DNA from 2 places in the Oceanimonas doudoroffii genome. Region 2 is predicted to be linked to the other one. Evidence: predicted binding sites of a transcription regulator. Region 2 holds the regulator's gene; the other holds the start of a gene.

Region 1 (3,413 bases), on a different contig from region 2:
GGCAACGGTCAGCGGCACCACGGCGGCCCAAGTGCCGATGCTGGTGCCGACCACCAACCGGGTAAAGGGAATGATGGCCACCAGCAGAATGATAAAGGGCACGGAACGGCCGATGTTCACCACCGTACCCAGAATCTTGTTAAAGGCCTTGTTTTCCCATATCTGGCCGGGTTTGCTTACGTGCAGGGCAATGCCCAGCGGCAAGCCCAGGGCACAGGCGATGGCGCCCGAGCCGAAGGTCATGATCAGGGTCTCCCAGAGTGCCGAGAGCAGCAGGTTAATCATGGCGTCGGACATAACCGAGTAACTCCACCTGAATTTTGTGTTCCTGAAGGTAAACGATGGCGGCCTGAGTCTGTTCTGGCTGGCCATCCAGCTCGGCCAGCATAAAGCCGAACTTCACGCCGCCGGCATATTCGATGTCGGCGCTGAGAATGGTGACGTCCACCTGCAGCTCGCGGCTGAGAATGGAGATCAGTGGCGTATCCACGGTTTCGCCGGTAAAACCCAGCCGCACCAGGGGCAGGGCATCGGCTACCGGTTCGGCCGATAGCCGGGCCTGGTATTCATCGGGAATTTCCAGATGAATGGTGGAGGCGATAAAGCGCCGAGCCAGATCGGTCTGGGCGTTGGCAAAGAACCAGGCAACTTCTCCCTGTTCCACCAGCTCACCGTCGTTGATAATGGCCACTCGGTCGCAGATGGACTTCACCACCTGCATCTCGTGGGTGATCAGCAATATGGTCAGCCCGAGGCGCTGGTTGAGCTCTTTCAGCAGTGCCAGAATGGACTGGGTGGTCTGCGGATCCAGCGCCGAGGTGGCCTCGTCACACAGCAGCACCTTGGGTGCCGGCGCCAGTGCCCGGGCGATGGCCACCCGTTGCTTCTGACCACCCGACAGGGCGTTGGGGTAGGCGCTGGCGCGATGGGACAGTCCCACCAGCTCCAGCAGCTCGCTGACCCGCTGTTTGATCTCGGCCTTGGGGGTGCCTGCCAGCTCCAGGGGCAGAGCCACGTTGTCGAAGACGGTGCGCGACGACAACAAATTGAAGTGCTGAAAAATCATGCCGATATTGCGGCGGGCACGGGACAGTTCGGTACCGCCCATGGCGGTCAGATCCTGGCCGTCCACGTATACGCGACCCTCGGTGGGGCGCTCGAGCAGGTTGACGCAACGGATCAGGGTGCTCTTGCCGGCACCGGATTCGCCGATAACGCCCATGATCTGGCCGGCAGCGACCTCCAGATCGACGTTTTTAACGGCGTGAACGGCATTCTCGCCCGCTCCGTAGCGCTTGGTAATATTGGTCAGTTTGATCATCGGAGGATGGGCCCTTCCGGTATGGTTATCCACTGCATAGACAGCGTAAGAACAGGGACAAGTCATGCTGGCATGACAGATGGCAGAGGATGCTAAGCCGTCTGGACGTCCGAGTCAACGAGTATTTCCCGTCACGGCGCGAGAATGAAAACTGGCTAGTGCCTTGTCCCTTTTTCCAATGCCTTGATATAGGATGAAAAAGAACAGCATAAGCCGTAAGCTGGCATGATAAGACTCGACTGTTATGCATTAGTCGAAGGAATATTGAACAAGGGAATCGACAGCAGGCAACCCTGTTGGTGATTCGCGATACTCAGAGTTTTCAGGCTGAGCGTTTCAGGGAACGAAGATAAGGAAAACGATGGGCCAGTATTTTCTGCGTCGATTATTGCTGCTGATCCCCACCTTTCTCGGCATTACCCTGGTGGTGTTTGCCATTACCCGATTTGTGCCGGGCGGCCCGGTTGAACGCATGCTGATGGAAAGTCAGCTGGCGGGCAGCGAGTTCAGCCAGAGTAGCCGGGGCGGGCAGGTGTTGTCCTCCGAGCAAATCGATGAGCTCAAGGAATTTTACGGGCTTGATAAGCCGGTGGGCGAAGCCTACCTGGACTGGCTGGGCAAGCTGGTGCGGCTCGATCTGGGGGAGTCCACCCGTTACTACCTGCCGGTGTGGGAGCTGATCCAGGAACGGCTGCCGGTGTCGGCCTTTTTTGGCATTAGCACCTTTATTCTCAGTTATCTGGTGTCCATTCCCCTCGGAGTGCTCAAGGCACTCAGGCATAACAGCCGCTTCGACAGCATCAGCTCCATGTTTATCTATGCCGGCTATGCCCTGCCGGCTTATGTGGTGGGCATTTTTCTGCTGACGGTGTTCGCCTTTCAGCTGGGCTGGTTTCCCATGGGTGGCTTTGTGGGGGACGATTTCTACTATCTGGAGGGCTTTTGGCCCAAAACCCTGAATTTGTTTCACCATGCCCTGCTGCCGCTGATTGCCTACGCCATCGGCGATTTCGCGGTGCTCACCATGACCATGAAAAACAGCCTGATGGAAAACCTGTCGGCGGATTATGTGCGCACCGCCGTGGCCAAGGGCCTGCCGTTTGGCAAGGCGGTGACCCGCCATGCCCTGCGCAACAGCCTGATCCCCATTGCCAGCCACTTCGGCAACGTGATTTCGGTGTTTTTCGCCGGCTCTTTCCTGATTGAAGTGATCTTTAATATCGACGGCCTGGGCCTGCTGGGCTACGAAGCGGTGGTGGAGAGGGACTATCCGGTGGTAATGGGCATACTGGCGGTGACCTCACTGTTGATGCTGCTGGGCAACATATTGTCGGACATCTGCGTGGCGCTGGTGGATCCGCGAGTGAGGTTCGATGGCTAGACTGCTTTCCGATGTCACCAAAAAGAAGTTGCGCCGTTTTCGCAGCATTAAACGCGGTTACTACGCCTTTGTGATTTTTATGGTGATGGTGTTGCTGGCCGCCGCCGCCGAGCTGTGGGTCAGCAACCGGGCGCTGCTGGTGAAATATGAGGGTGAGCTGTACTTTCCCACCTATGGTGCCGTGATCACCGGCGACACCTTTGATCTCGGTTATCAATATGAAACCGACTACAGAGAGCTGAAGCGAGTGCTGAGCGAGCAGCCCGGCAACTGGGTGCTGCTGCCCCTGGTGCCCTGGAGTCCCTATGAGCAGGATTACAGCGGCAGCACCTATCCACCCACGGCGCCCAGCCTGGCAAACCGGCACTTTCTCGGCACCGACAGCTCGGGCCGGGACATGGTCGCGCGGCTGGTATACGGCTTTCGTACCGCGGTGGGCTTTGCCTTTATCGCGCTCACCGCCAGTTATGTGATTGGCGTGATGCTGGGCTGCCTGATGGGATTTCTCGGCGGTCGCTTCGATCTGCTGTTTCAGCGCTTTATCGAGATCTGGTCCCAGGTGCCGTTTCTTTACGTGATCATGATACTGGTGTCGATTACTCAGCCCAACTTTGCCCTGTTTGTCGCCATCAACGTGCTGTTTGGCTGGATGGGCATTACCTGGTACATGCGCACCCTGACCTACAAGGAAAAGGCCCGGGACTATGTGCT
Region 2 (3,413 bases):
AGCCTCCGGGCTCATGGCGGCGTGGGTCATGGTGGCCGGGTGGGCGATCAGGCTTTCCACCCCGCCCAGGGATTCGGCCAGGGAGAACAGCTGCAGCTGCTGCAGGAAGGCCTTGAGCCCGGCCTCGTCGGCATCCAGCTCAAAGCTGAGCATGGCGCCAAAGCCGGCCTGCTGGCGAGCGGCAATGTCGTGGCCCGGATTGCCCGGCAGGCTGGGATGATACACCGCCTTGACCCTGGGCTGGGTTTGCAGAAAGGCCACCAGCGCCTCGGCGTTTTCACAGTGCTGGCGCATGCGCACCCCAAGGGTGCGCAGGCCGCGCAGGGTCAGGTAGTTGTCAAAGGCGGAACCAGTCAGGCCCAGACAGTTGGCCCACCAGCGCAGTTGCTCGGCCAGATCCGGATCCGCCGCCACCACGGCGCCACCCAGGGCGTCGGAATGGCCATTGATGTATTTGGTGGTGGAATGCAGCACCAGGTCGGCGCCCAGTTTCAGCGGCTGCTGCAGCGCCGGCGACAGAAAGGTGTTGTCCACCACGCTGAGCGCGCCCACGGCCCGGGCGGCGGCGCACAGCGCCTGAATGTCCACCACCCGCAGCAGCGGGTTGGACGGCGTTTCAATCCACAGCATGCGCGGCTGGCGCGCCATGACCGCGGCCAGGGCGTCGGCATCGGTCTGATCCACATAGGCCAGTTCAAACAGGCCCTTGGCGGCCAGGGAGTTGAACAGCCGCTGGCTGCCGCCGTAACAATCGTGGGGCACCACCAGCAGGTCACCGGGCTGCAGCTGTGAGGTCACGATCAGATTGATGGCGCCCAGGCCACTGGCGGTGACCGCCGCACCGGCACCGCCTTCCAGGTGGGTCAGGGCGTCAAGCAGGGTCTGGCGGGTGGGGTTGCCGGAGCGGGCGTAATCGAACTGCCGCTTCTGGTTGAAGTCGGCAAAGGAATAGGTGCTGCTCAGGTAGATGGGCGGTACCACGGCCCCATGCTGCGTGTCGCTCTCAAGGCCGGTACGAACGGCGTGGGTCTGAGTCTTGTAAGTCGGCATGTCCTTCTCCTTTGCGCACGGCAGCCTGAAACGAAGATTTTCAAGAAGCGCACAGTAACCCAGGGAACAAAAGCCGTCAAGCCATCTGGACGGCTGAAAGGCTTTGCCGTTGGATTGCCAATACAAAAAGCAGGGGTTACAATTCGCCGGAATTAATTTCCGAACGCAGGTGGACGATGAAAACTGAATGGAACGGCGACTATATCAGTCCTTACGCCGAGCACGGCAAGAAAAGCGAGCAGGTCAAAAAGATCACCGTTTCCATCCCGCTCAAGGTACTCAAGGTACTGACCGACGAGCGCACCCGTCGTCAGGTCAACAACCTGCGCCATGCCACCAACAGCGAGCTGCTGTGCGAGGCGTTTCTGCACGCCTACACCGGCCAGCCCCTGCCCCAGGACGACGACCTGCGCAAGGACGTACCCGACCAGATTCCGGCCCACGCCCGGGAAATCATGACCGCACTGGGCATTGAAATCGAGGATTTCGGCCAGGACGATTAAACAAGGGCGGCCATGGCCGCCCTTGTTGTATTCAGGCTTTCCCCCGCAGAATCCGGTTCCAGGGCAGGCCTTCGTCCCCCAGGGTGATGAAGTTGGGGTTGATCAGGCTGTCGCGCTCGTTATAGCTGAGCCGCGCCAGTCCCAGATCCAGAATGCGTCCCCCCGCCTCTTCCACAATGCACTGGGTGGCGCCGGTGTCCCACTCGCCGGTGGGGCCGATACGTATGTACAGATCCGCCTCACCTTCCGCCACCAGGCACGACTTGAGCGAGCTTGAGCCCAGGGGCAGCAGGCGATAGTCCAGATCGTCGGTAAGCCGGGAGCGCACCCAGTCCACGTTCTGCCGTCGGCTGATGGCAATGCACAGGCTGCCCACCGGCTTGTCGGCGGCATAATGCCGGGCGTGGATTTGGATGACCTCGCCATTGGCCTCCTTGAAGGCCCCCTGGCCATGCACCGCGTAATACATAAGATCGTGTACCGGGCCATAGACCACCCCCAGTACCGGCTTGCCGTGTTCAATCAGTGCGATCATGGTGGAGAAGTCACCGCTGCCGGCAATGAACTCCTGGGTGCCATCCAGCGGATCCACCAGCCAGTAGCGGGGCCAGGTGCAGCGCTCGGACAGCGGAATGTTGCCGCCTTCTTCCGACAATACCGGCACGTCCGCCAGGGCGCGTAGGGCCTGGTCGAGGTAAGCATGGGCGGCCAGATCGGCGCTGGTTACCGGGCTGTCGTCGTCCTTGCTTTCGGCCTGATACTCGCCGCTGTTATACATTGACAGGATCAGCCTGCCGGCCTCACGGGCTGCCGCCTTTACCCCCGGCAACAGGGCACTGGTATCCATGATTATTCCTCTTTATTCAGCCAGTCCTGCAATAAAAACAGGCCGCAGATGCTGCGCGCCTCGGAAAAGTCGGGTCGGGCCATCAGCTCGTCCAGCCGGCTCAGGGGCCAGGGCACCACTTCCAGCGGTTCGGGCTCGTCCCCTTCCCGCTGTTCCGGATACAAATTCCGTGCCAGTAGAATGTCCATGCGGCTGCCAAAGTAACCGGGGGCCAGGCTGACCTGCTTGAGCGGGACAAGCGTACGGGCGCCGTAACCCACCTCTTCCATCAGCTCCCGGTTGCCCGCCTCCAGGGCGGTCTCACCGGGATCGATAAGCCCCTTGGGAAACCCGAGCTCGTAGCTGTGGGTGCCGGCGGAGTATTCCCGAATCAACAAAATGGTGTCGTCGTCCAGCATGGGCACCAGCATGACGGCACCGCGACCGCCGCCACGCATGCGCTCATAGACTCGCTCAACGCCGTTGCTGAAGCGCAGGTGTACCGATTCCACGCGAAACAGGCGGCTTTCCGCCACCAGTTCGGTATGCAGTATCTGGGGTTTTTGCTTGTTGTCGGCCATGGCCCGTCCCGTTTTTTGACTCGCCCTGACATGAGGTTATCGCAACTGGCGGCCAACGTCTGCCGCAGAATGAACACAATGGGAGATTTGCTTGCGCTTGCATGCCAAAGCAGGCCATCTGATATAATCGTGAGCACGGTTTTGACGAGAGCGAGTACCATGAACGGAAAAACGGATTCCGTGCGGCTGGACAAATGGCTGTGGGCCGCCCGCTTTTACAAGACCCGCGGCCTGGCCCGGGAAATGATCGACGGCGGCAAGGTGCACTACAACGGTCAGCGCACCAAGCCCGGCAAACCGGTGGAAATCGGTGCCGTCATTCGCTTGCGTCAGGGGCACGACGAACGGGAAGTAGTGGTGCAGGCCCTGTCCGACAAGCGCGGCAAGGCCGAGCTGGCACAACAGCTCTACCGGGAAACACCAGAAAGCATTGAACAGCGGCAGCGCAACAGC

The links. Region 2 encodes MetJ, which represses methionine synthesis genes. Its sites were predicted from a motif close to AGANNTCTAGANNTCT; they were not measured.
Region 1: the regulator MetJ is predicted to act here: its motif matches at 1,417-1,432, upstream of metN (methionine ABC transporter ATP-binding protein MetN).

What each region holds. Positions count from the first base shown of each region.
Region 1 is NZ_NBIM01000010.1:4,981-8,393, reverse strand. It holds gene B6S08_RS17110 (methionine ABC transporter permease) at 1-297, opposite strand, end outside; gene metN (methionine ABC transporter ATP-binding protein MetN) at 278-1,321, opposite strand; gene B6S08_RS17100 (ABC transporter permease subunit) at 1,683-2,702, shown strand; gene B6S08_RS17095 (ABC transporter permease) at 2,695-3,413, shown strand, end outside.
Region 2 is NZ_NBIM01000004.1:58,364-61,776, forward strand. It holds gene metB (cystathionine gamma-synthase) at 1-1,050, opposite strand, end outside; gene metJ (met regulon transcriptional regulator MetJ) at 1,227-1,553, shown strand; gene cysQ (3'(2'),5'-bisphosphate nucleotidase CysQ) at 1,585-2,403, opposite strand; gene nudE (ADP compounds hydrolase NudE) at 2,403-2,960, opposite strand; gene hslR (ribosome-associated heat shock protein Hsp15) at 3,120-3,413, shown strand, end outside.